One region of the Mesorhizobium sp. M1D.F.Ca.ET.043.01.1.1 genome, then DNA from elsewhere that is predicted to be linked to it. Evidence: predicted binding sites of a transcription regulator. Region 1 holds the regulator's gene; each other region holds the start of a gene.
What was found. The regulator PhoB, encoded in region 1, activates phosphate uptake and scavenging genes when phosphate is short. The targets are predictions, from matches to a motif close to TGTCATNNANCTGTCAT.
Positions count from the first base shown of each region.

Region 1 (7,322 bases):
AACGCGCTCTCGTCCGGATTTTATTTCCGGCGGCCGAGATCCGGCCGCCGGGATAATTTTTGACTCAAAAGTCAGACAAGTTACTGATTCCCGCGGCAAACTCCGGCCGGTCCGCAAAGGGCGGCTGCAGGCTCCTCCAGGCATCGCCGATGAGGCGTTACCGGGCTGACACGAAACTGTCATGCAACTGTAATAATCGAGAGCTATTGCGCTCACGGGCGCCGGCAAAAGGCGGTGCCAAGAGACCATATTCCGAACAGGAGCAGGCCACATGAGACATTTCATCCGCTCGGCGGCCGTTGCGATCGCAATGGCTACGGCGTCCACGCTCACCCTGTCCGCCGCTTGGGCTGCGGACATCTCCGGTGCCGGCGCCACCTTCCCCTATCCGATCTACGCGAAGTGGGCCGACGCCTACAAAAAGGAGACCGGCATCGGTCTCAACTATCAGTCGATCGGTTCCGGCGGCGGCATCAAGCAGATCAAGGCCAAGACCGTCACCTTCGGCGCCTCCGACGCGCCGCTGAAGGGCGACGAACTTGACGGCACCGGCCTCGCGCAGTTCCCGATGGTGATGGGCGGCATCGTTCCGGTCGTCAACCTCGAAGGCGTCAAGCCCGGTGAACTCGTGCTCGACGGCCCGACGCTGGCCGATATCTTCCTCGGCAAGATCACAAGCTGGGATGACGCGGCGATCAAGAAGCTCAACCCCGACGTCAAGTTGCCTTCGCAGGCGATCGCCGTGGTTCACCGTTCAGACGGTTCGGGCACCACGTTCAACTTCACCTACTATCTCGGCGACGTCAGCGCGGACTGGAAGGGTAAGGTCGGCGTCGACAAGGCTGTGGAATGGCCCGTCGGCATCGGCGCCAAGGGCAATGAGGGCGTTGCCAACAACGTCTCGCAGACCGGCGGCGCGATCGGCTATGTCGAATATGCTTACGCCAAGCAGAACAAGCTGACCTACACCGACCTGGTCAACAAGGACGGCAAGAAGGTCGAGCCGACCGCTGCGGCGTTCTCGGCCGCGGCGGCCAGTGCCGACTGGAACTCGCAGCCGGGCTACGGCGTGATCCTGGCCAACCAGGCTGGCGCCGAATCCTGGCCGATGACTTCGGCCACCTGGATCCTCGTCTACAAGAAGCCCGACGACGCCGCGGCCACGACCGAAGCGCTCAAGTTCTTCGCCTGGTCCTACGCCAAGGGCGACGACATGGCCGCCGAGCTGGACTATGTTCCGATGCCCGACGCGGTGGTGAAGAGCGTCGAGGAAATGTGGGGCAAGGACATCGTCGACGCGAACGGCAAGCCGCTCTATTCCGGCATGTAATTCCTGCGGAATAGGGAGGGCGCCACGGCGCCCTCCTGTCTCTTTCGAAATGCGAGGGGCTAAATGACTGCTGTTTCCGAAGCCGTGGCACCGTCCGTCACGCGGTCCAGAGAAGCGACGGTGCGCCGCTTCGCCCTCACCGACACGATCTTCCGGACGGCCACGCGCCTTTCCGCCATCCTTGTGCTGGTCCTGCTCGGCGGGGTCGCGATCTCGCTGATCGCCGGCTCGTGGGAGGCCCTGTCCAAGTTCGGCTTCTCCTTCCTGACCACCGAATCCTGGAACCCGGTCACCGAGAATTTCGGTGCCCTGGCGCCGATCTACGGCACCATCGTCACCTCGGCCATCGCCATTCTCATTGCCGTGCCGATCGGCATCGGCATCGCCATCTTCCTCACCGAGCTCTGCCCGCGCCCGCTCCGGCGCCCGATCGGCATCGCGGTCGAGCTGCTCGCCGGCATTCCCTCGATCATCTACGGCATCTGGGGCCTGTTCGTCTTCGCGCCCTTCCTGCAGACGACGGTGCAGCCCTTCATCATCGGCCTTTTCCACGGCATACCGGGCCTTTCCAGCCTGTTTGCCGGTCCGCCCTACGGCATCGGCCTGCTGACCTCGTCGCTCATCCTTGCCATCATGGTGCTGCCCTTTATCACCTCGATCACCAAGGACGTGTTCGATACGGTGCCGGCGGTGCTGAAGGAATCAGCCTACGGCATCGGCTGCACGACCTGGGAAGTGACCCGGCGCGTGACCATTCCCTACACCCGCGTCGGCATCATGGGCGGCGTCATGCTCGGCCTCGGCCGCGCGCTCGGCGAGACGATGGCCGTCACCTTCGTCATCGGCAACGCGCACCGCATCAGCGCCTCGCTGTTTGCGCCGGGCACGACGATCTCGGCGACCATCGCCAACGAATTCACCGAGGCCGACGGCGAGCTCTATACGTCCTCGCTGGTCTCGCTCGGCCTGATCCTGTTCATCATCACCTTCATCATACTCGCGCTCGCACGCTACATGCTGTTGCGCATCGATAGCCGCACGGGAGCCTGACCGATGTCGACAGCCGCATCGCTCCACCAGAGCCGCAAGCGCAAGAACGCCGTGATGATGGCGCTGTGCGTCGTCGCCGCGGGCATCGGTCTTGCCTGGCTGGCGCTGATCCTCGGCGCGCTGATCTACAAGGGCGTCTCCGGTGTCTCGCTGGCGGTCTTTACCGAGATGACGCCGCCGCCCGGCGACGCCGGCGGCCTGCTCAACGCCATCTACGGCAGCATCGTGATGACCATCATCGGCATCATCGTCGGCACGCCGATCGGCGTGCTGGCCGGCACCTACATGGCCGAGTACGGGCGCTTCTCGCGTCTCACCACGGTGGTGCGTTTCATCAACGACATCCTTTTGTCGGCGCCGTCGATCATCGTCGGCCTGTTCGTCTATGAGCTGATGGTGCGGCCGATGGGGCATTTCTCGGCGATCGCCGGCGCGGTGGCGCTGTCCATCTTGGTGATCCCCGTCGTGGTGCGCACCACCGAGGACATGCTCAACCTTGTGCCCAACGCGCTGCGCGAAGCCGGCACCGCCATCGGCGCGCCGCGCTGGGTGGTGATCCGCTCCGTCGCCTATCGTGCCGCGCTTTCCGGCATCGTCACCGGCATATTGCTGGCGATCGCCCGCATTTCAGGCGAGACGGCGCCGCTGCTGTTCACCGCGCTCAACAACCAGTTCTGGTCGAGCAATCTCAACGCGCCGATGGCCAGCCTGCCGGTGACCATCTTCCAGTTCGCGCTCAGCCCCTATGAGGAATGGCAGCAACTGGCCTGGACGGGCGCACTCATAATCACCCTGACGGTTCTCGGGCTGAGCATTTTCGCCCGCAGCCTTACCGGACGCAGAGAGGACAGATGAAACCGATGTTGTCCACCGACCTTAACGTAGCCGAGACGGCCGTCGAAAAGGCCAAGATCGAGGTCAAGAACCTCAACTTCTTCTATGGCCAGTCGAAGGCGCTGAAGGACATCAACCTGTCACTGCCGGAGCGCAGCGTCACCGCCTTCATCGGGCCGTCGGGCTGCGGGAAGTCGACGCTGCTGCGCGTGCTGAACCGAATCTACGAACTCTACCCGAAGCAGAGCGCCGAAGGCCAGGTGCTGCTCGACGGCAAGAACATCCTCGACCGCTCGCAGGACCTCAACCTGCTCAGGACCAAGATCGGCATGGTGTTCCAGAAGCCGACGCCGTTCCCGATGTCGATCTACGAGAACATCGCCTTCGGCGTCCGGCTGTATGAGAAGATCAGCAAGGCCGAGATGGACAACCGGGTCGAGTCGGCGCTGAAGCGGGCGGCGCTGTGGAACGAGGTCAAGGACAAGCTCAACGCCAGCGGCCAGAGCCTTTCGGGTGGCCAGCAGCAGCGGCTCTGCATCGCCCGCACGGTGGCGGTGAAGCCGGAGGTCATCCTGCTCGACGAGCCGGCATCGGCGCTCGATCCGCTGTCGACGGCCAAGATCGAGGAGCTGATCGACGAGCTGCAGGCCGACTACACGATCGTGATCGTCACCCACAACATGCAGCAGGCGGCGCGTGTGTCGCGGCAGACGGCGTTCATGTATCTCGGCGAGCTGGTCGAGTTCGACCGGACCGAGAAGATCTTCACCTCGCCTCGCGAGAAGCGCACCCAGGACTACATCACCGGCCGCTTCGGCTGAGTTCATACGAGGACATCATCATGGCCCATACGGTCGCTTCCTTCGACGAGGATCTGAGGCAGATCAGCCAGCTTATCCGTGACATGGGCGATCTTGCCGGGTCGATGGTCGGCGCGTCGACCAAGGCTCTGCTCAACTCCGACAACGCGATGGCGCAGCGCGTGGTCTCCGACGATGCCATCATGGACGCGCGGCAGCGCGAGCTCGACGACCGCGCCATCACGCTGATCGCCAAACGCCAGCCGATGGCCGACGACCTGCGCAGCGTGGTCGGCGCCATCCGCATGGCCGGCGACCTCGAGCGCATCGGCGACCTTGCCAAGAACATCGCCAAGCGCGTCGGCTCGGTCGGCGTCAGCGCCGCGCCGCGCGACCTGTCGCACTCCATCGATTCGATGGCGCAGCTGGTGCTGATCCAGGTCCAGGGCGTGATCGAGGAATATACGGCGGGCGACGCCACGGCGCTCGCCAAGCTGCGCAACGACGACGAGCGCATCGACGTCAAATACACCTCCGTCTTCCGCGAGCTCCTGACCTACATGATGGAAGACCCGCGCAACATCACGGCTTGCACGCATCTTTTGTTCTGCGCCAAGAATCTGGAGCGCATCGGCGACCATGTGACCAATATCGCCGAGAACGCCTATTATGTGCTGACCGGCACGCAATTGCCCGCGAACCGTCCGAAACAGGACGAGACGGCGATGTCGGCGCCGGCGGCCTGACAGCGAAGGTAGCTCTATATGATCGCGCCACGCATCATGGTGGTGGAGGATGAGGAGCCGCTGGGGGTGCTGCTCCGTTACAACCTCGAATCCGAAGGCTATCAGGTCGAGGTGGTGACCCGCGGCGACGAGGCCGAGATCCGCCTGCAGGAGAACGTGCCTGACCTTCTGGTGCTCGACTGGATGGTGCCGGCGGTTTCCGGCATCGAGCTTTGCCGGCGGCTCAGGATGCGGCCCGAGACCGAACGGCTGCCGATCATCATGCTGACGGCGCGCGGCGAGGAAAGCGATCGCGTGCGCGGCCTCTCGACGGGCGCCGACGACTACCTGGTCAAGCCGTTCTCGACGCCGGAATTCATGGCCCGGGTCAAGGCGCTGCTGCGTCGCGCCAAACCGGAGGTGCTGTCCAGCGTGCTCAAGGTCGGCGACATCGTGCTCGACCGCGAATCGCACCGCGTCTACCGCAAGAAGAGCGAGATCAGGCTCGGCCCGACCGAGTTCCGGCTTCTCGAATTCATGATGCGGCATCCCGGCCGGGTGTTCTCGCGCAGCCAGCTGCTCGACAATGTCTGGGGCGAGACGATCTATATCGACGAGCGCACGGTGGACGTGCATGTAGGACGCCTGCGCAAGGCGGTCAACAACGGCCGCATGCCGGATGTCATCCGCACCATCCGCGGGGCGGGTTACGCGATCCGCGAGGATTAGGGATATGCTGATATTCAGGTGAGGCCGGCCTGCGAATGGCGGCTTCCTGCGCTTCCGGTACTCACGTACCTAAAGTACGCTCCGTTCCGGTTCTCGGAATCCACCATTCTCGATTCGGCATATCCCGGCGCTTGAGCTTGTGGCTTATGCGACGTGCTTGCCCGTTCTTGCCTGAACGCCCGGCGCGAAGATCTCCTGGTCGACGAAGGTCAGCGCGCGCATGGCGCAGCCTTCGCGGATCAGCGGCAATTCGTTCGGCTCGGTATCGAAGGAGATCGACTGCGAATGCTGGCCGCCGGCGGTCTGGGCGATCGCCTCGCGCAGCGCCGGCTCGATCAGGTCGAAGGCGGCGGCGCTGACGCCGACCATGGCGACCGGCGCCGGGTCGATCAGCGCGAACAGGCTGCCGAGGCTGAAGCCCAGGGCCTCGCCCGCCCGGCGATAGGCCTCGCGCTCCGGACCATCCTTCTCGCGCGCCTTGGCGGCGAGCGCGCGCATGTCGGCATCGCCGACATCGACCGGCTCTGCATCCTCGCTCATCTTCATGGCGCTGCGCCAGATGGCGTAGTTGCCGGCATAGGCCTCGACGCAGCCGCGCCGTCCGCAGCGGCAGAGCGCGCCGCCCGGACGGTGGATCATGTGGCCGAACTCGCCGCCCGAGGAGTGCGTGCCGGTGAACAGCTCGCCCTTCAGCACCAGCCCCATGCCGATGCCGTGCGAGAGCAGGATGGCGATGAAATTGTCGCGATAGCGGTCGGGGTCGCGCCATTGCAGCGCCACCGCCATCATGTTGCAGTCGTTCTCCATGGTCGCCGGGATGCCGAATTCCTTTTCCAGGATGTCGGCGAAGGGAATGTCGGTCAGCGGCGTGATCGGCGACCACAGCATGGCACGGGCATGGGAATCGGTGATGCCCTGGATGCCCATGGCGAGGCGGGCGACGCTGCCGACATCGAGGTCCGGATCCTCCAGCCGGCGCCGCACGATCGCAATGCATTCGCCGATCAGCTCTTCGCGCGGCATGGTAAGGGTATCGAGGCGACGCTGCTCCTCGGCGATGACCTGGCCGGCATAGTCGATGACGGCGACAGAGAGGAAATTCAGCGACAGCACCACCGTCACCACCGCCGCCACCTCGGGATTGAGGGCGAGGCCGACCTGCGGCCGGCCGCGCTTCAGCGAAGCGGTCTCGCTCGGCCTGCTCTCGGCCAGGATGCCTTCCTGGATCAGGTCCGCGCTGATCGCCGAAATGGTCGAGTGGCTGAGTCCGGTGGTTGCGGCGATTTCCGTTCGCGACGGCTGGCCGGCCCGGCGCACGGCCGAAAGCACCATGGCGCGGTTGCGCCGGCGCAGGTCGTCGTGGCGGATTCCGACCGACATTTTCTCCTCCCGGTCAGCGCGGCCTCTTGATAATGCAGGCCGTCGGCGACGCGCCAGATCGGTTCAGTTCCGGACAGAGCCGTCGAACCGCCCTGGATTGTCTCGTTCAATTCCAGCGGAAAGCGTCGCGCTTCCTTGGAACTGTTTTGGGATAGTGGCAGAAGCGGCAGGGACTGTCATTATTTATTGCGGGCCTCGAAAAAAAGTCCGAGGCACCTCAAAAACCATCAGAATCGCAGTTGACAGCGCTTCGGCGTTGCATCACTATTTTTTCGAGGCTCGAAAAAAAGCCTCTGTGCCGGCCTTCGGGCCAGTCTGGGTCGCGCCGCAAGGGCGCAGGGAGGAAATCATGAAGAAATTCGCAACCGCCATGCTGGCGGGTGTCGCCTTGTCGTTGACGCTCGCGTCGGTCGCCGAGGCGAAGGACAAGGTGATCGGCGTTTCCTGGTCGAACTTCCAGGAAGAGCGCTGGAA
Region 1 covers NZ_CP034444.1:4,384,390-4,391,711, forward strand. The annotation lists gene pstS (phosphate ABC transporter substrate-binding protein PstS) at 272-1,330, shown strand; gene pstC (phosphate ABC transporter permease subunit PstC) at 1,394-2,380, shown strand; gene pstA (phosphate ABC transporter permease PstA) at 2,384-3,235, shown strand; gene pstB (phosphate ABC transporter ATP-binding protein PstB) at 3,232-4,035, shown strand; gene phoU (phosphate signaling complex protein PhoU) at 4,053-4,760, shown strand; gene phoB (phosphate regulon transcriptional regulator PhoB) at 4,779-5,468, shown strand; gene EJ067_RS21320 (ROK family transcriptional regulator) at 5,613-6,848, opposite strand; gene xylF (D-xylose ABC transporter substrate-binding protein) at 7,198-7,322, shown strand, end outside.

Region 2 (7,322 bases), 1.0 Mb from region 1:
GGACGAAGCCGGTGCCAAGGCCGTCGTGCGATGAAACACGTTCTCGACCGTCCCATCTGGAGCGCGCTTGCGACGCGCCACCAGGCCTTCGCGGAAGGCGACAATCTTGCCCGGCGGTACCGGCCGTCGATCGTTCCCTTCGCCGCCACCGCGGCCGACGATGCGGACAGCCTGCTGGCCCTCGGCAAACTGCTCCCGCCGCTTGAAAGCTCGATCCTGGTCCAGACGGATCCGATCGCCCTGCCTGCCGCGCTTGCCGCGGTTTCGACCGCGTCCCTCGTGCAGATGGTTGCCGAGCGGCCGGTGCAGGCGGTGTCCGACCAGCGTGTGCAACCGCTGACGCGGGACGATGCGGCCGAGATGCTCGCGCTCGCATCGCTCACCAAGCCGGGCCCGTTCACACTGGAGGCCTTGAGCCTCGGCGAGTTCTGGGGCGTGAAGATCGACGGCAGGCTGGCGGCGATGGCCGGCGAGCGCATGAAGCAGCCCGGCTATTCCGAACTCAGCGGCGTGTGCACGCACCCGGATTTCCGCGGCGGCGGCCTGGCCAGGCTGCTGTCGCTCATCGTGGCAAACCGGATCATGGCGCGGGGCGAGGTTCCTTACCTCCACGCCTATGACAGCAACGCCGCGGCCGTCAGGCTCTATGAGTCCATCGGCTTCCGGTTAAGAACCACCCTGAACATGGCCGTGGTTCGACGCGCGGGGTAGCTGAGCTGCGGATGTCTATCGCTTCGCCGGGGAGGCCTCGGCCAATCCCCGACGTCTGCGATGGCTCTCCGTGCCCCAGCCGGTCACACCCCGATCTTGCCGCCGCCCTGCCTGGTGATGGCGACGACCGAAGGCCGCACCGGCATGTCCGGCTTGAAGTCCGGCCAGCGGGTCGATGGATCCTCATAGTAGGACGGACGGCCAAAGCCCTCCCAGTCCTCGCCGCCGTCGCCCGGATGCTGGACCGAGACGAAAGCGGTCTGGTCGTCCGGCGCGAACAGCGGGCCGCACATCTCGGCGCCGATCGGCACGCGGAAGAACAGTTTTGACGTCGCCCGCGCGGCGCCTTCCGTATCGACCGCCCACAGGCCGTCGGTGCGGCCGGTGGCCTTCGGGCCCTGGCCGTCGGTGGCGACCCAGAGGCGTCCGGCAGAGTCGACGGCGCAATTGTCCGGCATGCCGAACCAGCCATTGGCGGTGGTGGCGGTGGAGAAGGTGGCGCCGACATCGGCGACCGAGGGATCGCCGCATTTCAACAGCACTTCCCACTTGCCCTTGGTGGCGGCGAAGTCGCCGCCGTCCTCGACGATCTCGATGATGTGACCGAAGGCGTTGGCGGCGCGCGGGTTGGCCGCGTCGACCTGGTCGGCCTTGCGCTTGGAATTGTTGGTCAGCATGACATAGACCTTGCCGTTGCCGGCATTGGGCTGGATGTCTTCCGGGCGGTCCATCTTGGTGGCGCCGAGCAGGTCGGCGGCGCGGCGGGTCTCGATCAGCACGTCGGCCTGGCCGGCGAAACCGTTCTCCGCCGTCAGCGGGCCCTGGCCAAAGACGATCGGCATCCATTCGACCGAGCCGTCCTCGGCGAACTTCGCCACATGCAGCGTGCCGTCGTCGAGCAGGTTCATGTTGGCCGCGCGGTCGCTCGGGTTGAACGTGCCCTTGGTGACGAATTTGTAGACATAGTCGAAGCGCTCGTCGTCGCCGAGATAGAAGACGACGCGGCCATCCTTGGCGACGATCGATTCGGCGCCCTCATGCTTGAAGCGGCCCATGGCGGTGCGCTTCCTCGGCACCGAAGTCGGATCGTTGACGTCGACCTCGACGATCCAGCCGAAGCGGTTGGGCTCGTTCGGCTCCTTGGCAAGGTTGAAGCGGTCGTAGTGGGTGCCCCATTCATAGGCGCCTTCCGGAATGCCGAGGCGCTTGTAGTTGGCGGCTTCCTTGTGGCCTTCCGGCAATTCGCCCGAGAAATAGCCGTGGATGTTCTCCTCGGCCATCACATAGGTGCCCCAGGGGGTGACGCCGCCAGCGCAATTGTTGAAGGTGCCGATGACCTTGGCGCCGGACGGATCGGCATTGGTCTTGACGCGATCATGCCCGGCGACCGGGCCGGAAAGCGCCATTTCGGTGGTGGACATGATGCGGCGGTTGAGCTTGCCGTCGCGCACCACCTGCCATTTGCCGCCTTCCTTGCGGATCTCGACGATGGTGCCGCCATGCGCCGCCATCTCGACATCGACCTGCTCCTTCGAGAGCGGCGCCACCTCGGCGGCCTTCTTGCCGTCCTTCTCGACGATCTTGACGATACCGGGGAACATCAGATGCGGGTTGGTGTATTCGTGATTGACGACCAGGAGGCCATGCTCGGCCGAGCCATCGATCGGGATATAGCCGACATAGTCGTTGTTGTAGCCGAACTGTCTTGCCTGGGCCTCGGCCGACTGTTTGGTCGGATCGAATTCCGGCGAATCGGCGAAGAGCGGGTCGCCCCACCGCAACAGCACGTCGGCGTCGTAGCCCGGCGCAACATGGTGCTTGTCGTCGATGCCGGCCTCGAGCTCGTCGAACTTGAAGGCGGAACCTTCGGCGGCGCGCGCATCGTCTGCCGCGACGAGCGCAAGCGGGCTGACCGTGGCGGCAATGGCCGAGACGGCCAGCGAACCCTTGAGGAAACCGCGGCGCGAGAAGCGCGCGGCGATGATCTCGCCCATGGTGCGGTTGTCGGTGGGATTGACGGGCGGGCCGTCGTTTTCCTCGAGCAGGCTGGTGCGGAAGCGGTTCTCAGGGGATTGGGTCATAAGCTGTCCTCTGGCTCTTGAGGTGGCTGGAATGTGTGACCTGTCGATCCCTACAGGCGGCCGATCACATTTTCGTGACATCGGCACGATCAAGCAAGGTCGATTTGCCGACTGACGATTGTTCGCCTGCGGCCGCGCATGCGCCGGTGCCGATCACGGGCACGACAGCCCGGCGAGCCGACCCACGAGCGGTCTCGGCGCAAGGGCGCCAACCATGGCTGCGCGGCGTATTTTGCGACATCCGGCTTCGATCCCGTCGCGGCGCGCCTTGCCCGATGCGATCAGCTTGACGGCTTCGCGCGCTTCGGAAACAAGTGCGGCGACGGGCGCGGCGAAGGCCGCTTCAGGAGGGCTGAAAAGGTGAGTTTCTGGGGATTGGCGCAGCTTGGCGTTTCGACGGTGATCTTCCTGCTGGCGGCGATGGCGGCCAAACAATGGGGACTGGCGCCGAGCCTGACCAAGATCCTTTTGACGCTCGCGCTCTATTCCGCCGGCAATCTGATCATGCTCAGGCTGATCCGCGAGTTCGGCATGTCGGTGTCGTTCAGCCTGTCGGCCGTGATCCAGCTGGTGTCGGTGAATGTCGTGGCACTGGTCTTCTTCGGCGAGCGATTGAACGCATTGCAGGCGACCGGCGTCGTGCTGGCGATCGCCGCGGTCGCTCTGATCACGCTCGGGCCCTATATGCAGCGGCTGTAGCCAGACCCAGGGCACCCGAATGAAATCGGCCGCCAACGCGTTGCTCAACAGAATGGAATTCCCGGTGCTCCTGGCCGGACTGGCGATCGCCTGCGGGCTGTGGGGCCTGCTGGAACTCATGGAGGTGGCGCGCGCCACCACGCCGCACGCCTTCGACACGGAGATCCTGCTCGCCTTCCGCCATGCCGGACAGCCGGACAGCCCGATCGGTCCTCCCTGGCTTCAGGCCGCGATGCGCGACATCACCAGCCTGGGCAGTTCCAGCGTGCTGGTGCTGATCACGACCGCGGCGATCGTCTATTTTCTGCTGATGCGCCGACCGGCGACGGCACTGTTCGTGTTCGTTTCGGTGGCGGGCGGGCAGGTGGTGTCCAGCCTGCTCAAGCATGAGGTCGACCGTCCCCGCCCCGATCTTGTCTCGCACCTCGTCAACGAGACGTCGCTCTCCTTCCCGAGCGGCCACGCGATGCTGTCGGCGGTGACCTATCTGACACTGGGCTCACTCGCCGCGCGCTTCCTGCCGAACCGCAGGACGAAGATCTTCGTGCTCGGCCTCGCCGTGCTCACCACGGTGCTGGTCGGAACCAGCCGCGTCTATCTCGGCGTGCATTGGCCGTCGGACGTGCTTGCCGGCTGGTGCGCAGGCTTCGCCTGGGCCATGCTGTGCTGGCTGGCGGCGCGCCTGCTGCAGCGGCGCAAGGTGGTGGTCGACAGCGATTGATGCGCGCCCAAGCCAACTCTCGATGATGCTTGAGACATTGTAATATTTATATTATACATCGATATTGCACATACAGACTGGATTTCGGCCGATGATGACTGCCGCACAGATGCGCGCTGCGAGGGCACTGGCCGGCATCGACCAGAGAACGCTCGCCGAGCGCGCCGGGGTTTCGCTTCCGACCATACAGCGCATGGAAGCCAGCGAAGGCGTCGTGCGGGGCGTCGTCGATTCGCTGATGAAGGTCATCCAGGCACTCGACGACATCGGCGTGGAGCTGATCGGCGAGAACCAGGCCAGCGAGCGCGGCGGCAGGGGCGTGCGGCTCAAGGCAAGCGCGGCGCAGGGCTGACCCGCAACCGACAGCAAACGGAAACGACGTCGCGGCAACCGGCCGGCAGTGAGATGCTCAGACTGCCGCTTCGATCGGCTCGGCCAGTTTCGGGTTTGCACGCGCGGCGATCAGGCAGCCGGCGACGATCAGGCATGCCCCTGCCAGCGTGGTCCAGGCCACCTCCTCGCCGAAGAAGAACCAGCCAAGCGCGATCGCCCAGATGAAGGCCGAGTATTCCGTCGGGATCAGATATTGCGCTTCGGCACGGGCATAGGACCAGCTCATCAGGAATTGGCCGGCGAGCGACAGCCCCGCCACCCCGACCAGGGGGAGCCAGAGATCCCTCGGCAGCGCGACAGCGAGCCATGGCGCGGCGAGACCAAGGATGATCGCGACGTAAAGGTTCTGGAACAGCATGATCTCGACCGGCTTGGCCAGCAGCGCCTGTCGCCGGGAGAGGATCAGATTGTAGGCATAGAACACCGTCGATACGAGCACCGCCGCGGTGCCAAGCAGGGCATCCTGCGCATGGCCGGCCTCGCCGAACTGGCCGGCCAATATGATCGCGACGCCCGCGATGCCGGCGAGCGACGCCCACACGGCCTGCCGCCTTATACGTTCGCCCAGCAACAGCGCGGCGAGGAAAAGGGCGAACAGCGGCGCGACGAAGCTGAGCCCGATCGCCTCGGCGAGCGGCAGCCTGGCGAGACCCCAGAAGAACAAGAGCAGGACCGTGCAGACAATCGCGGCACGCAGCGCATGCAGCCTCAGCACCGGAAATGTCGGCTTCGAGCGCGGCCCTGCCGACCAGGCCGCGCCCGCGACCAAGGTCGAGACCATGCTGCGCCACAGCACCGTGTTGTAGACGCCCACCGCGATGACCAGGGACTTCATCGCCGCGTCCATCCCGGACAGCAGGAAGATCGCCAGCGCGCATACAAGCACCGGGATCGTCGGGGAAACGGCGCCGGCCAGGCTTGATCTATTCACGGCTTCGCTCATGGCAGCCGGATATCCCGCGGCGGACGGCGCGGCCAGATGGCAGCGCCGTCGATACGCCGGTCCAATCCCCGATATGGCGGCCAATCCCGGATATGGGGGCCAATCCTGGAAATGAGATCCAATCCTTATTGACGTCGTTCCCGCCGCGGCGGCTCTCAGTCGATCTTCAGCGCCGCGACGTCGCCTTCGTCCATCAGCGGCACCAGGATCTTCTCGCCGTCGGTGCCGATGTCGGCGCTGCCAGGCTTGAAGGTGGCGACGACCTCAGGCTTGCCGCCGGCATGGCAGCGGTAGAGCGCGCCGGTCATGTAGGCGGTGGCATAGATATCGCCGCCGATGGCGACGACGCCGTCGAGGTTGGCGAATTTCTGAGCGCCGGGCAGCGGCGTCACCTTCCTGCTCTTGAGATCGACCGCCAGCAGGCCGCCCGGCTCCGCGGTGCTGAAATCGGGCTTGATGCCCTTGCCCCAGGAGGCGACGATGAGCCGGTCGCCATCGGCGAAGACGCCGTTGGGCGAGGCAAGCAGCGCATCCTTCACGAACAGCTCCGGCTTGTCGCCGTCGATGCGGTAGATCGTGTCGGCCAGCATATCGCTGACATAGACCTTGCCCGAGGCGTCGGCGGTCATGTCGTTGAGGAAGACGGCGCCGGGCACATCGATGCTGGAGACCAGCCTGCCGCTGGCGAGGTCGACGACGCGGACCTTGGTGATGTCGGCGGCGTAAAGCCTGCCGCCCGAGATCGCCATGCCCTTGGGCGCGTCCATGCCGTCCACCCAGTGGCGGGTGATCACCTTGCCGTCCAGCGACAGCAGCGACAGGTAGCCGTTGCCGTCCGCTTCGCCGGGATTGCCGACGATGTTGGAGACGACGATGCGCTTGTTGGCGGTGTCGACAAGCGCCGATTCCGGCTGCTCGAAGCCGCCGGCGCGCCAGACCTCGCCAGCCTGAACGGCGGGAGCCGTCACGATGCCGGCTATGGCGAGAACGGTGGAAGCGATGAGGGTTTTCATGGTGCTCTCCTGTGATGACGGCGGAGAGCTAGGTTTTTCGATACTTTCCCGGAAGACGGTTCGAGCGTAGTATCGAAGATCGATACGAATTCATGCAAATGGGGCGCATTCCATGAACGGTCCGATCTTCGAGGCGCTGAAACGGACGCTGAAGGCCAAGGGCCTGACCTACCGGGCGCTTGCCGAGCGCATGGGCGTTTCCGAACCGACGGTGAAGCGAATCTTCCATGAGCGCAACTGCAAGCTCGACCGGCTGATGGAGATCTGCGCCGCGGCGGAAGTGGAACTGGAGAACGTGCTGGGCTCGATGAATCGGGGGCCGGGACCGGCCAACCACGTCGCGCCCGACATCGAGCGCAAGCTCGCCGCGCGGCCGGCGCTGCTCTTCGTCTTCATCATGCTGTCGGAGAAATTCACGCCCGAGGGCATCATGCGCTCGCAGGGCCTCAGCGAAGCCTCGATGTTCCTCTATCTGCGCGATCTGGAAGAGCTCGGCCTGGTCGCGCTCGGGCGCGGCCTGTCGGCAAGATTGCTGGTCGAGACGCCGATCCAGTGGGATTTCGAGGGACCGCTGAAGCCGCATTTCGAGACGACCAACAAGAACTTCATCGGCTGGGCGATCGGCCATATGGACGGCCAGGCGACCTTCATCAGCTTCTCGCGGCGGATGCGGCCGGAAACGGCGGAGATGGTGCGGCGCGAGGCGGAGGACCTGGCCGAGCGCGCAAGGCTGCTTGCCCACCATGACCAGCACACCACGC
Region 2 covers NZ_CP034444.1:3,372,118-3,379,439, forward strand. The annotation lists gene EJ067_RS16370 (MarR family transcriptional regulator) at 1-34, shown strand, start outside; gene EJ067_RS16375 (GNAT family N-acetyltransferase) at 31-711, shown strand; gene EJ067_RS16380 (PhoX family phosphatase) at 795-2,792, opposite strand; gene EJ067_RS16385 (hypothetical protein) at 3,153-3,491, shown strand; gene EJ067_RS16390 (phosphatase PAP2 family protein) at 3,511-4,212, shown strand; gene EJ067_RS16395 (helix-turn-helix transcriptional regulator) at 4,304-4,564, shown strand; gene EJ067_RS16400 (DMT family transporter) at 4,622-5,548, opposite strand; gene EJ067_RS16405 (ATP/GTP-binding protein) at 5,704-6,561, opposite strand; gene EJ067_RS16410 (helix-turn-helix transcriptional regulator) at 6,674-7,322, shown strand, end outside.
Region 2: the regulator PhoB is predicted to act here: its motif matches at 2,856-2,872, upstream of EJ067_RS16380 (PhoX family phosphatase).

Region 3 (7,322 bases), 1.9 Mb from region 1:
GGTGAAGGCGACCTGCTTCTTGCGCTCCTCGGTGATGCTCATCGAGGCGATGATGGCGTCGAACTTCTTGGCCTGGAGGGCCGGAATGATGCCGTCCCAATCCTGGGTGACGATCTCGCACTCGACCTTCATCTGGGCGCAAAGCGCATTGGCGATGTCGATGTCGAAGCCCTCAACCTTGCCGTCCGGCGTGATGGTGTTGAAGGGCGGATAGGCGCCCTCGGTGCCGATCTTGATCTTTTCCGCCGCGATCGCGGAACCGGCGCCAAGCGCCAACATGGCAGCGACTGTCGCCGATACGATCCATCTGGTTATCTGCATTTTTTGTCTCCCTCAGTCAGGCGTCTAGATTGGTGAGGTGCAGCCAAGCATGGCGCGCCCAGCCGGGCAAGCGGTGTCTGACGTGAACGGTCAGCGCGCGGCGCGGAAATGCTTAGAGAGCTTAAGCCCCTGCGCCTGGTAGTTCGAGCCGAGGTCGCTGCCATAGAGCGCCTGCGGGCGCTTGAGCATATGCTCGTAGACAAGGCGTCCGACGATCTGGCCGTGGTCGAGGATGAAGGGCACCTCATGACTGCGCACCTCGAGCACCGCTCGGCTGCCGCTGCCGCCGGCGGCGGAGTGGCCGAAACCGGGATCGAAGAAGCCGGCATAGTGGACGCGGAACTCGCCGACCAGCGGGTCGAAAGGCGTCATCTCGGCGGCATAGAGCGGCGGCACATGCACGGCTTCGCGCGAGACCAGGATGTAGAACTCGTCCGGATCGAGCACCAATTCGCCGGCGCCGCTCTTGTAGAGCGGCTCCCAGAAGTCGACGACGTCCTGCGCGGCGCGCTTGTCGACATCGACGAGGCCGGTGTGGTGCTTGCCACGATAGCCGACCAGGCCGTCCTTGTCGCCGTCGAGATCGATCGACAGCGCGATACCGCCGCCAGAAATGTTGGGCGGCTCGGTGGCGACCAGCATCTCGGCATGGTGGAGATCGCGCAATTCGCGCTCCGACAAAAGCGCATTGCCGGTGCGGAAGCGTATCTGCGACAGGCGCGAGCCGGCGCGCACGACGATCGGGAAGGTGCGCGGGCTGACTTCGAGATAGAGCGGACCATGATAGCCGGCCGCGATCTTGTCGAACTCGTGGCCGCGGTCGGTCATGACGCGCGTGAAAATGTCCAGCCGTCCGGTCGAGCTCTTCGGATTGGCCGAAGCCGACACGTTTGAAGGCAGCGCCAGGCTTTCCAGCAGCGGCACGATATAGACGCAGCCCGTCTCCAACACCGCGCCCTCGGCGAGATTGATCTCGTGCAACTTCAGCCGGTCGAGCTTGTCGGCCACCAGGTGATCGGGACCGGGCAGGAAGGAGGCGCGCACGCGGAAAGCCGTGTCGCCCAGCCTCAGATCGAGGCTGGCCGGCTGGATCTGATTGGTATCGAGCACGCGCGGCGACTTCAGCGCGCCCGCCTCAAACAGCGCCGCGATGTCCTGATCGGGAAGAATGCCTGTCTGCCGCAAAGGCTGGCTCCGTTCCAACTGGTACAAACCTCTTAATCAAGCCGGCAATTGACGCAAGCGCGGTGCGGGTCTAAAGGGTCGTTATCCCGTGGTGATTTGGCCGGTCGGCTTGCAGCCACGTTAAACAAGTCGCTAAAGGACCGTTGGCCGCAAGGCCGTATGGACCGGTTGCGACATCGCGGCCGGTTTTTTTGTGTTTGGACGTTCTTTGCGAGTGGAATTAGGGCGATGACGAAGACGCGCAACTGGAAACCTCAGACGGCACTCGTGCATGGCGGGACGCTGCGTTCCGGCTTCGGCGAGACCTCCGAGGCGATGTACCTCACCCAAGGCTATGTCTATGAGACGGCGCAAGCCGCAGAAGCCCGTTTCAAGGGCGAGGAGCCGGGCTTCATCTATTCGCGCTACGCCAATCCGACCGTGGACATGTTCGAAAAGCGCATGTGCGCGCTGGAAGGCGCCGAAGATGCCCGCGCCACCGCTTCCGGCATGGCGGCGGTCAGCGCAGCGCTTCTGTGCAGCGTCAAGGCCGGCGACCATATCGTTGCGGCGCGGGCGCTGTTCGGCTCCTGCCGCTGGGTGGTCGAGACGCTGGCGCCGCGCTACGGCATCCAGGCGACGCTGATCGACGGCACCGACATCGCCAATTGGGAAAAGGCGGTCAGACCCAACACCAAGCTGTTCTTCCTGGAGAGCCCGACCAACCCGACGCTGGAAGTGGTCGACATCGCCGCCGTCGCCGCTTTAGCCAACTCGATCGGCGCGCGCGTGATCGTCGACAATGTCTTCGCCACGCCGCTGCAGCAGAAGCCCTTGCAGCTCGGCGCCCATATCGTTGTCTATTCGGCGACCAAGCATATCGACGGACAGGGCCGCTGCCTCGGCGGCGTCATCCTGTCGGACAAGAAGTGGATCGACGAGAACCTGCACGACTATTTCCGCCACACCGGCCCGAGCCTGTCGCCCTTCAACGCCTGGACGCTGCTCAAGGGCCTGGAGACGCTGCCGCTGCGGGTGCGCCAGCAGACGGAAAGCGCCGGCAAGATCGCCGACTTCCTCGCCGGACGGCCCGAGATCGCCCGCGTCATCTATCCGGGCCGCGCCGACCATCCGCAGGCGGATGTCGTCAGGAAGCAGATGTCGGGCGGCTCGACGCTGATCTGCCTCGACGTCAAGGGCGGCAAGCAGGCGGCCTTCGCCTTCCAGAACGCGCTCGACATCGTGCTGATCTCCAACAATCTCGGCGACGCCAAGAGCCTGATCACCCATCCCGCGACGACCACGCACAAGAACCTCAGCGACGAAGCGCGCGCCGAACTCGGCATCGGGCCGGGCACGCTGCGCCTGTCCGTGGGGCTTGAGGACACCGACGATCTGCTGGCCGACATCGAAGAGGCGCTGAAGGCGGCGAAGTAGCGGCGGCAAAGAGCGGCCTTGAGCCGCAGCCGGCTCAGGCAATCTCTTCGAGTTCGGTCATCTCCCCGGTGCGGATCGTCATGGCGTTGCCGCGCCATTCGACGACACCGCCCAGCCAGCCGCGCGCCCAGATGGTGGGGAGCATCGCGTCGCGAACGATCATCGCGGTCAGGCTGCGCGGCGACAGGTACCAGCCCTTGGACCAGGCGAGCAGGCATTCCGGCACATAAGCGATCGCCAGCACGCAAAGCGCGGTCGTAGGCAGGCTGACGCCGGCGCCTGCCGCCGCGATCAGCGCGAAAATCAGCGGCACGACCATCCCGGTCAGGATCTCGGGCGCGAAGAACAATGGGAAGGTGACGCGGCGCAGCCGCGCCCAGCGCGCCTGGCGCGACCAGATCTCGGCGAGCGTGCGCTGGCCGAGCGGCTGCTCGAAGGGCGAGGCCACGAGATTGACCCGTAGGCCCAGGCCGTTGACCAGCTTGGTCGCCGCCGCATCCTCGGCGATCTCGGCGGCCAAAGCCTGGATGCCGCCATGGGCATCGAGCACCGGCTTGTTCCATAGCATGCTCTTGCCCTGGGCGAAGCCAAGGCCGAGCGCCTCGCCGGCATATTGCCAGCGCGCCTGCAGCGTGTTGAGGAAGGCGCATTCGACTTCGGCCCAAAAACCGTCCGGCCGCGAGCCGACCGGTGTCGAGCAGACGAGGCCGGTGTCCGGCCGCCAGGCCGCCATCAGATGCTGGACATAGTCCTTGGGCATCAACACGTTGGAATCGGCAAGGATCACCCAATCGTGCCGGGCCGCCTGCCAGCCCTTGACGCAGTTGTTGAGCTTGGGATTGGCGCTGATCCTGTCATCGCCGACGAGCAGCCTCGCCGGAACCTTGGGGAAGCGCGCGATCGCGGCATTGATCAGTCCGACCACGGGATCGTTGGCATGGGCGACGCAGAAGATCAGCTCGTAGCGCGGCCAGTCGAGCGAGAAGGCGCGGTCGAGCGTCTCCCCGGTGAACGGCTCCACGCCCCGCGACGGAACGACGATGGAGACCGGCGGCTGGTTACCGGAGGACGCAGGTATGACGCGACGCGCCTTCAGCCGCGAGGAAGCGAACAGAATGCTGGCGAAGTTGGAAAGAAGAAGGGCTGACGAGGCAAAGGCGGCTGCGAGAGTCAGTTCCATCGAGATCTGGTCACTCCGGAAAGGCCGCCCGCGGCGTTTCATCAGTCGACGGAGCGCCCGAGTCGCCCACACGGTTTGTGCACACCAACATTGTCATGTGTCACTTAAATGACATTGTTTGTCGGCACGTGCGGTGGAAAGCCGGCAGGATGGACGGCGCTAGCGTAACAACCGCGAAGCGCGACGAATGTTCCCGGCGGCGGCAACCGGAGTGGCACATGTATCGCGCCGTCACGCGCAACATCGAAGTGCAGGTCAGGCCGTTCTACCTGGAGGACCGTTCGGACCCGTCCGAGAACCGCTATGTTTGGGGCTACCAGGTGACGATCGACAACCGTTCGGACGAGTTCGTGCAGCTTCTGTCGCGCTACTGGCACATCACCGACGGACGCGGACGCGTCGAGGAAGTGCGCGGCGCGGGCGTCGTCGGCGACCAGCCGGAGCTCAATCCCGGCGACAGCTATCAGTATACGTCGGGATGCCCGCTCTCGACGCCGTCCGGCATCATGGTCGGCCACTACACGATGCGCAACGGGCGCGGCGAGACGTTCGACGTCGCCATCCCCGCCTTCTCCCTCGACATGCCGGGGACAAGGCGCACGGTGAACTAAGGGCGAAACCCTACGGGGCAGCCTCTTTCTCCCCGTTTACGGGGAGAAATGCCCGGCAGGGCAATGAGGGGCGGCGCCAGGTTTTGAGATTTTCTTTCGGACAAAGCGAGGGCGCCTGCATGGCCAAGGCCGGCGCTGCCCCTCATCCGCCCTTCGGGCACCTTCTCCCCGTGGAACGGGGAGAAGGAAGGGCATTTCACTCGCCCGCGAACTCCATCGGGTCGAAGTCGTACTGCGTCGAGCAGAATTCGCAGGCTACATGGATGCCGCCGTCCTCGGTCGAGTCCTTGATCTCCTCGGCCGAGAAGCCTTCGAGGATGCCGCGGATCTTCTCGCGCGAGCAGGAGCACTGGTCGTCCACCGGCACGCTGCGGAAGACGCGCACGCCATGCTCGTGGAACAGCCGGTAAAGCAGCCGCTCGGCACCCACCGTCGGGTCGATCAGTTCCGTCGGCTCGATGGTGCCGAGCAGCGCCAGCAATTCCTGCCAGGAATTGTCGGCCGGATGGTCGGTCACCTCGCGGTCGTCGCCGTCGCCGCCCGAAATGTCGGGAATGCGCATGCGCTCGGGCGCCTGCGGCAGAAACTGCGCCAGGATGCCGCCGGCGCGCCACTGCTCGCGCGCTCCGGCCGGGCCGGGCGTCACCAGCTTGGCGACCGACATCTTGATCTCGGTCGGAATCTGCTCCGACTGGCGGAAATAGGTGCGCGCGGCATCCTCCAGCGTGGTGCCATCGAGCTGGACGATGCCCTGATAGCGCTGCGTATGCGCGCCCTGGTCGATGGTCAAAGCCAGGACGCCGTTGCCGAGCAACGCCTGCTGCGAGGTTTCGCCGGCGGCGATCAGCGCCTGCAGGCGGTCGGCGTCGAAACGCGCATAGGCGCGCAGCGCATGCGGCGTGGTGAAATCGGCCACCAGCATATCGACCGGACCGTCGGTGCGGGTCTGCAGGATGAACTTGCCCTCGAACTTTAGCGACGTGCCGAGCAGCACGGTGAGCACGCAGGCTTCCGCCAGCAACCGTGCGACCGGTTCGGGATAGTCGTGGCGGCTGAGGATAGCGTCGAGCATCGGCCCGAGCTGCACGGTGCGGCCGCGCACGTCGAGCGGCGCCACTTCGTATGGCACGACATGATCGTCGCCGGCGAAGCCGAATTCACCGAGTTTGGGTTGATGTTCAGCCAATGGACGGGTTTCCAGCATGACAAAGCTCCAGGGCGCGTCCATGCCGCTTTCCGGGCGGCATGCGTCGAAGCGCGTTCGATTTACGTGATGGCCCGCAAATAGGCATCGCGTAATCCTGGATCAAGACAACCTGGTTCAAGCCGGGCCCGATCAAGCGCCCAGGCACCAGGCCAGCACCGCCTTCTGGGCGTGCAGCCGGTTCTCGGCCTCGTCGAACACCACCGAATGCGGCCCGTCGATGACCTCGTCGGTGACCTCCTCGCCGCGATGCGCCGGCAGGCAGTGCATGAACAGCGCATCGGACTTCGCCCTGGCCATCAGCGCGGCATTGACCTGGTAGGGCAGGAAGACGTTGTGGCCGCGGGCGCGATGTTCCTGGCCCATCGACACCCAGCTGTCGGTCACGACGCAATCCGCCTGGTCGACGGCCTCCTCGGCAGTGCGGGCAAACCTGACCTTGCCGCCATTGGCCTTCGACCAGTCGACATATTTCTCGAACGGCTCGCTGCCTTCGGGCACCGCGACATTGAGATTGAAGCGGAACCGCGCCGAAGCCTCTAGGAGCGAATGCAGCACATTGTTGCCGTCGCCGGTCCAGGCGAAGGTCTTGCCGGCCACCGGGCCGCGGTGCTCCTCGTAGGTCATGATATCGGCCATCAACTGGCAGGGATGGGTATCGTCGGTCAGCCCGTTGATCACCGGCACGGTGGCGTTCTCGGTCAACTCCAGCAGCCGGTCATGCGAAGTGGTGCGGATCATGATGGCATCGACATAGCGCGACAGCACCTTCGCCGTGTCGGCGATGGTTTCGGAACGGCCGAGCTGCATCTCGGTGCCCGTCAGCATGATGGTCTCGCCGCCGAGCTGGCGCATGCCGACGTCGAAGGAAACGCGCGTGCGCGTCGACGGCTTGTCGAAGATCATCGCCAGGACCTTGCCTTCGAGCGGCTTCGAACGCTCGCCGGCCTTGAGCCTGGTCTTTCGCGCCACCGCATCGTCCAGCATGATGCGCAGGTCGCCCGCGGAAACGGCGGACAGGTCGGTGAAGTGGCGAACGCTCATCGGCAAATTCCAGAATTACTTCGCGGCTTCGGCCGCAATCGCATCGGTCAGGCCCTTGGCGCCGGCGCGGATGCGCTTCAGGGCCTCGCCGATCTCCTCGTCGGTAACGGTGAGCGGCGGCAAGAGGCGGATGACGTTGTCGCCGGCCGGCACGGCAAGCAGGTGCTGGTCGCGCAACGCCATGTTCACCTTGGTGTTGGGCATGGCGCACTTCAGCCCAAGCATCAGGCCGGTGCCCCGTATGCCGTCGATGATCTCGGGATATTCGTCGACGACCGCGGCCAGGCCCTGCTTGAGCAGCAGCGCCTTGCGCTGCACGTCCTCGAGGAAACCCTCGGCCAGCACCACGTCGAGCACGGCA
Region 3 covers NZ_CP034444.1:2,523,565-2,530,886, forward strand. The annotation lists gene EJ067_RS12355 (ABC transporter substrate-binding protein) at 1-321, opposite strand, end outside; gene EJ067_RS12360 (2'-deoxycytidine 5'-triphosphate deaminase) at 412-1,506, opposite strand; SAM riboswitch at 1,585-1,662, shown strand; gene EJ067_RS12365 (O-succinylhomoserine sulfhydrylase) at 1,735-2,922, shown strand; gene EJ067_RS12370 (ceramide glucosyltransferase) at 2,957-4,102, opposite strand; gene apaG (Co2+/Mg2+ efflux protein ApaG) at 4,321-4,713, shown strand; gene EJ067_RS12380 (Hsp33 family molecular chaperone) at 4,910-5,941, opposite strand; gene argF (ornithine carbamoyltransferase) at 6,050-6,961, opposite strand; gene EJ067_RS12390 (aspartate aminotransferase family protein) at 6,977-7,322, opposite strand, start outside.
Region 3: the regulator PhoB is predicted to act here: its motif matches at 4,200-4,216, upstream of EJ067_RS12370 (ceramide glucosyltransferase).

Region 4 (7,322 bases), 3.4 Mb from region 1:
GGCGTCCGCCTGCTTCTTCTGCAGCGCCCGGTAGCGGGCGACATTCTGGTTGTGCTCGTCCAGCGTCGCGGCAAAGACATGGCCGCCATTGCCGTCGGCGACGAAATAGAGGTCGTCGGTCTTCGACGGATTGGCCACCGCCTCCAGCGCGGCGCGGCCCGGATTGGCGATCGGCGTCGGCGGCAGGCCCTTGATCAGATAGGTGTTGTAGGGCGTCTGCTTGTCGATGTCGGACTGGTAGATCGGACGGTCCGCCGGTTTACCCTTGCCGCCGAACAGGCCGTAGATGATGGTCGGGTCCGATTGCAGCCGCATGCCCTTGGCCAGCCGGTTGAGGAAGACGGCTGCGACCCGCGAGCGCTCGTCGCCCTTGCCCGTCTCCTTCTCGACGATCGAGGCCAGGATGACGAAGTCCTCCATGTTGGCGATCGGCAGGTCGGGCGCGCGATGCGCCCAGACGTCGTCGACCAGCTTCTTCTGATCGGCGACCAGCTTGTCGACCATCTGCTGCCGGGTGGCGCCACGGGTGAAGCGCAGCGTGTCGGTGGCGATGCTGCCCTCGGGCGGCATGGTCGCCGGCATGTCGCCGGTCAGCGCCTCCTGGTCGGCCACGCGCTGCAGCGCCTGCTCGACCGTCAGCCCCTCGGGGATGGTCAGCGAATACATCACCGACTTGCCGCTCTTGAACAGTTCCATGATGTCGCGCATCGAGGCGCGCGGCTTGATGGCGTATTCGCCGGCCTTCAGCGCGGAATCATTGCCGGTGGCGCGAACGCCCAGCCTGAAGATGCGGGCATCGCTGACCAGGCCGCGACGCTCCAGCTGGTCGGCGATCTCCTGCACGCCGGTGTTCGGCTTGACCATGAAGGTATCGCCATTGGCGGACGGGCCCGGCTCGACGAAGGCCTGCATGCCGAAATAAAGCGCAGCACCCGAGGCGAGCACGACCAGGATGACCATTGACAGGAAGAAATTCAGGAACACGACGACCTGGCTGCGCGACGCGCGCGAGCGCTTCGACGGCGGCGGCGTGCCGGCCTCGGGGCGCAACGCTTCGGCGGCTGTCTTGGGCACGATCGGTCCTTGCGTCTGACGCTGTCCGAATTCCCCACCGCCGCCCGGATTTGTATTCATGGCGCCCTGCCGTCTGATCTTGCAACGAATCCCCTAGCCGGAGCGTAGGGACAAATTTGGCAAAAATGACGGCAGGCGGCGGACCTGCCGGTGGGCTGAATGCTCAGCCATTGTAACGCTGGAAGACGAGCGAGGCGTTGGTGCCGCCGAAGCCGAAGGAGTTCGACAACGCCACATCGATCTGGCGCTGGCGCGGCTTGTTCGGCACGAGATCGATCGCCGTCTCGCGTTCCGGATTGTCGAGATTGATGGTGGCGGGGGCAATGTTGTCGCGGATGGCGAGGATGGAGAAGATCGCCTCCGCGGCGCCCGCGGCGCCCAGCAGATGACCGATCGACGACTTGGTCGACGACATCGAAATCTTGGAGGCGGCATTGCCGACCAGCCGCTCGACGGCGCCGAGCTCGATCGTGTCGGCCATGGTCGAGGTGCCATGCGCGTTGATGTAGTCGATATCGGCCGGCGCGAGTTTCGCCCGGTTCAGCGCCGCCGTCATGCAGCGGAAAGCGCCGTCGCCGTCCTCGGCCGGAGCGGTGATGTGATAGGCGTCGCCCGTCAGGCCATAGCCGGTGACCTCGGCGTAGATCCTGGCGCCGCGCGCCTTGGCGTGCTCGAGCTCTTCCAGGACGACGACGCCGGCGCCTTCGCCCATGACGAAGCCGTCGCGGTCGCGGTCATAGGGGCGCGAAGCGATCTCGGGCGTATCGTTGCGCTCTGTGGAGAGCGCGCGGCACGCCGCGAAACCTGCCATGGAAAGCCGCGTGATCGGCGCCTCGGCGCCGCCGGCCACCATGACGTCGGCATCGCCCCAGATAATCAGCCGCGCGGCATCGCCGATGGCGTGCGCGCCGGTCGAGCAGGCAGTGACGACAGCATGGTTCGGGCCTTTCAGCCCGTGCCGGATGGAAACCTGGCCGGAGACCAGATTGATGATCTGTCCGGGAATGAAGAACGGGCTGATGCGGCGCGGGCCGCGCTCCTTCAGGATCATCGCGTTCTCGGCGATGCCGTCGATGCCGCCGATGCCGGAACCGATCAGCACGCCCGTCGCGCACTGATCCTCATGCGTCTCGGGCTTCCAGCCAGAATCGGCCAGCGCCTCGTCGGCGGCCGCGATGCCGTAGAGGATGAAGTCGCCGATCTTGCGCAGCTCCTTCGGCTCGAGCACGGCCTCGGGATTGAAGGTGCCATTCGAACCGTCGCCGCGCGGAATGACGTGGGCGATCTTACAGGCAAGATCGTCCACCTCGAATTCGGTGATGCGGCGGGCGGCGCTTCGGCCGGAAAGCAGTTCCTTCCAGCTGTGCTCGACGCCCGTGCCGAACGGCGAAAGCAGGCCAAGGCCCGTGACGACGACTCGCCTCATCGCAGGTCCTCCCCGGTGATGCCCGTGGAAAGCCTCAGGCCGAGGCCTTGTCGATGTACTTCACGGCATCGCCGACGGTCAGGATGGTCTCGGCGGCGTCGTCCGGAATCTCGACGCCGAACTCTTCTTCGAACGCCATGACGAGTTCGACCGTGTCGAGGCTGTCCGCGCCCAGATCGTCGATGAAGCTCGCCTGCTCCGTCACTTTGTCGGCATCGACGCCGAGATGCTCGATGACGATCTTCTTGACGCGCTCTGCGGTGTCACTCATTTGGGGCCTCGTCTTACGTTGTGTTGTCTTCGTTAGCGGGCGGAATGCCGCTAATCAAGCTGAAAGATGGTCTTGTGGGAAACGCAACGCCACAGGACCGGTTTTTGCCCGAACCGCCGGGTTGCCGGCCGCATTACACGAAAAAAGCCGGGCGTCCAAGCCGAAATGGCTGTTTTCACAGCCGCCGACTTGGTCGATCAAATCATCGCCATGCCGCCGTTGACATGGATGGTCTGGCCGGTGACGTAGGCGGCTTCGTCCGAGGCGAGATAGGCGACCGCGGAAGCGACCTCGGCGCCGGTGCCCATGCGCCGGGTCGGAATCGCCGCCATGATCGCTTCCTTCTGCTTGTCGTTGAGCTTGTCGGTCATGGCCGATTCGATGAAGCCCGGAGCGACGCAGTTGACGGTGATGTTGCGGGTGGCGATTTCCTGTGCCAGCGACTTGGAAAAGCCGATCATGCCGGCCTTGGAGGCGCAGTAATTGGTCTGGCCGGGATTGCCGGTGACGCCGACCACCGAGGTGATGTTGATGATGCGGCCATGGCGGCGGCGCATCATCGGGTGCGTCAGCTCGCGGGTGAGGCGGAACACCGCGGTGAGGTTCACCTCCAGCACGGAATCCCAGTCGGCGTCCGACATGCGCACGAACAGCCCGTCCTTGGTGATGCCGGCATTGTTGACCAGGATGTCGACGCCCTCGAGATCGGCCTCGGCCTTCTGGCCGAGCGCCTTGACCGCGTCGCGGTTGGTCAGATCCGCCGGAAACAGCTTCACGCGTTCGCCCATCTCGCCGGCCAGCGCTTCAAGCTTCTCCACACGGGTGCCGTGCAGGCCGACGATGGCGCCCTGGCTGTGCAGCACCCTGGCGATCGCCTCGCCGATGCCTCCCGATGCGCCGGTGACGAGGGCCTTGCGGCCGGTCAGTTCGAACATTTCTTTAAACCTCTCTCTTCCGGACGCCCCGCTAGCGACCCTCGTTCTGTATTCGTCATGCCGTCTAGGCCATACCAGAAGTTCTCGGCGCTCACGACCGATTCTTCGCCGAGCCTAATCGGCTCCAGCACTTCCGCGGCTAGATAGTAGTCCTCAAGATCTTCAAGTCTGCGCCCAACGAAATCTCGCAGGCGTTGAGCATTGCTTCGACCCGTCTTCCGCGCCAGATCCTTTAGGGCGTTGCTCGATTTCGGGAGAAAGTCGATGTGGGCACGCCGCACCTGCGGATGAAATTGAAAAGCCCCTGCTTACCCCAGCGCCGCCAGCGCCGCCTCGACTTCCGCCGCCGTGCCGACGGCGCCGGTGGCGATGTCGCGGTTGATGCGCCGCGCCAGACCCGACAGAACCTTGCCGGCGCCGACTTCGTAAAGCGTCGAGACGCCGTTCTGGCCAAACCACTCCACTGTCTCGCGCCAGCGCACGCGGCCGGTGACTTGCTGGACAAGGCGGCGGGCGATCTCGTCCGGGTCGCTCGTCGGGGTCACGCTGATATTGGAGACGACCGGAATCACCGGCGCCTTCTTCGCCACCCCGGCCAGCGCCTCGCGCATGATCTCGGCCGCCGGCGCCATCAACGCCGAATGGAACGGGGCCGAGACCTGCAGCATCAGCGCCCGCTTGGCGCCCTTTTCCGTGCAGAGCTTCGCCGCCAGCTCGACGGCCGACTTGGCGCCGGAAATCACCAGCTGGCCGCCGCCATTGTCGTTGGCGACCTGGCAAACCGCCTCATTGGCGGAACCCTGTGCCGCTTCCGCGCAGGCGGCTTCGACATCGGCCTGCTCCAGCCCGATGATCGCCGCCATGGCGCCCTCGCCCGCAGGCACTGCCGCCTGCATGGCATTGCCACGGGTGCGCAGCAGCCGCGCGGCATCGGCGACCGAGACGAAGCCGCAGGCGGCAAGTGCTGAATATTCGCCGAGCGAATGGCCGGCGACGTAAGACACCTTGTCCCTCAACGAAAAGCCGCGCGCTTCCAGCGCCCGCAGCGCCGCAAGCGACACCGCCATCAGCGCCGGCTGCGCGTTGACCGTCAGCGTCAGCGTTTCCTCGGGTCCTTCCCAGATCAGCTTCGACAGCTTTTCGCCAAGCGCCTCGTCGATCTCCTCGAAGACGCGGCGCGCCTCAGGAAAGGCATCGGCGAGGTCCTTGCCCATGCCGACGGCCTGGCTGCCCTGTCCCGGAAAGGTGAATGCGACGGCCATCTTAGCGTCTCCAGCGGCTTGTTTTTCCCTGCCTCTGGCGCAAGGCGGACGGCCAAGTCAAGCCCGCTGTCGCCCGCTCAGCACCTATTTCGGCCGGAAAACCCTGCCGAGTTGCCTGTTCCAAAAGGCTTTTTGGCGATCACACCTGATGAAAACCGCTCACGAATCGTTTGCTGGCTCTTCTTATTTCCGCCACAGGCGCTAGCTTTGCGTGACATTTCGATGACAGTGGCGTGACGCGAGTGGAAGACGCGTAACATGGGCCGGGGAAGCAAAGTGGCTAGGATCAGGAAAGGCGCGGCCAAGCCCGCGCCGCAATTTTTGGAAGACGATCCGTCCACCGGCTATCTGCCGGGGCGGAGATGGCCGATTGTTCGCTACGGCCTCGCAACGCTGCTCGCCTCCGCCCTTCTGGTGTTCGCCATCGAATGGATCGTGCGCGGCGACTTCTTCGGCACGGTCGACTTCTTCCTGCAGCCCTTCAAGCCCGGCTGGACCACGATCATCGTCTTTGCGCTGGTGCTGATCGGGCTCGACGCCATACTCGGCCGCAGCCATCAGAGCCTGATGATCGTCGCGCCGCTGACCCTGGCATTGGCCTTTGTCGGTCACCAGAAATCGCACTATCTCGGCGATCCGCTCTATCCGACCGATTTCCTCTATGCCCGCCAGATCATGGCCTTGATGCCGCTTCTGGTGCGCGAGCGGCCCTGGACCGCAGTGATGCTCGGCGCGGCCATCGTCGCCAGCCTGACACTGCTCGTCTATGGCTGGCGGCTCTGGCGCCGGCGCGTGCCGATCCTCAGCCGCAAGGGACGGCTGGCGCGGCTGTCGCTGGCCGTGCCGCTGCTCGCCTTCTTCGTCTCGATCATGGACTACGCCACCTTCTCGTGGACGCGCGACAGGCTGCAGATCATCCCGATCATGTGGGACCAGAAGGAGAACTACGCCTCCAACGGCTTCGCGCTCGCCTTCGCGATGAACGTGCCGATGGCGCATGTCTCGGCGCCGCCCGGCTATGACGACAAGACGCTGGACGCGATCACCCGCCCGGAGGTTGCCGCCTCGGTGCCGGACCAGAAGCCCGACATCATCGTGGTGATGAGCGAATCCTTCTGGGATCCGACGGGGCTTCCCGGCGTCAGCATCAAGCCGGATCCGATCCCGACGGTGCGCGCGTTGCGCTCGGGCTCGATGTTCTCGCCGGAATTCGGCGGCATGACCGCCAATATCGAGTTCGAGGCGCTGACCGGCTTCTCCAACGCCTTCCTGCCGGCCGGCTCGATCCCCTACCAACAGTACGTGCGTACGCCGACGCCGTCGCTGGCGACCTTCCTGAAGAGCGAAGGTTATAGGGCGCGCGCCATCCACCCTGGCACCAACTGGTTCTGGAACCGAGGCGCCGTCTATGCCGATTTCGGCTTCAACGACTTCCGCTCGGAAGAAACGCTGCCGCCTCTGGAAAAACGCGGGCCGCTGGCTTCCGACGCGGCGATGACCGACGAGATCATCCGCGAGGCCGACGCCAGCGAGGACCCGGTGTTCCTGTTCGCGGTCAGCCTGCAGAACCACGGGCCCTACGAGCCCTACCGCTATTACAATCCAACCCATGCGGTCAACGCGCCGATCAGCACCTGGGCACGGGAATCGCTGCTCTCCTATGCAGAAGGCTCGGCCGATGCCGATCGCGGCCTGCAGCGCCTGATCGAGTGGGCGAAAAAGCGCGAGCGGCCGACCGTCGTCGCCTTCTTCGGCGACCATCTTCCGCCGCTCGGCCCCGTCTATGTCGAGACCGGCTTCCTCAAGGACAATGTCGCGCCACGCAAGGAGCCGACGCCAGAAGCCGCGCTCGAGCATCACGACACGCCGCTGATCATCTGGTCGAACCGCTCCGGCCCGGTAGAGAACCTGGGCTCGGTAAGCCCGGCCTTCCTGCCTTACCATATCCTCACCACGGCGGGGATTTCCCACCCCTACTACACCGGCTTCCTCGGCGCGCTGCGCGAACGCTACCGGGTGGTCGACCGCAACCTTTTGCTGTCGCGCTTTGGCGAGGCGACGCCCGAGTGGGCGAGACAAAAGAAAATCGATCCGCGGATCAACGATTTCCGGCTGATCCAGTACGACATGATGTTCGGCAAGCGCCGCGTCGCGCCCGACTTCTTCCCCGAAACGGTCGTCCCGCTCGTCGCGCATACGAGCTGAGCCTGTCACTATTTGCGCGAGCGCCGGAGATTTCCGGCCATGCGGCATCGTGGATTCGTCGTTCCTGTCTCCCGCCCTTGCCTTCCTGGCGAATTGCTGTATAGACGCCGGCAATCTGCCGGTCCTTGCTGGGGGCTGAACGGAGGGCC
Region 4 covers NZ_CP034444.1:984,375-991,696, forward strand. The annotation lists gene mltG (endolytic transglycosylase MltG) at 1-1,134, opposite strand, end outside; gene fabF (beta-ketoacyl-ACP synthase II) at 1,238-2,500, opposite strand; gene EJ067_RS05160 (acyl carrier protein) at 2,535-2,771, opposite strand; gene fabG (3-oxoacyl-[acyl-carrier-protein] reductase) at 2,969-3,706, opposite strand; gene fabD (ACP S-malonyltransferase) at 4,015-4,968, opposite strand; gene EJ067_RS05180 (LTA synthase family protein) at 5,227-7,173, shown strand.
Region 4: the regulator PhoB is predicted to act here: its motif matches at 5,180-5,196, upstream of EJ067_RS05180 (LTA synthase family protein).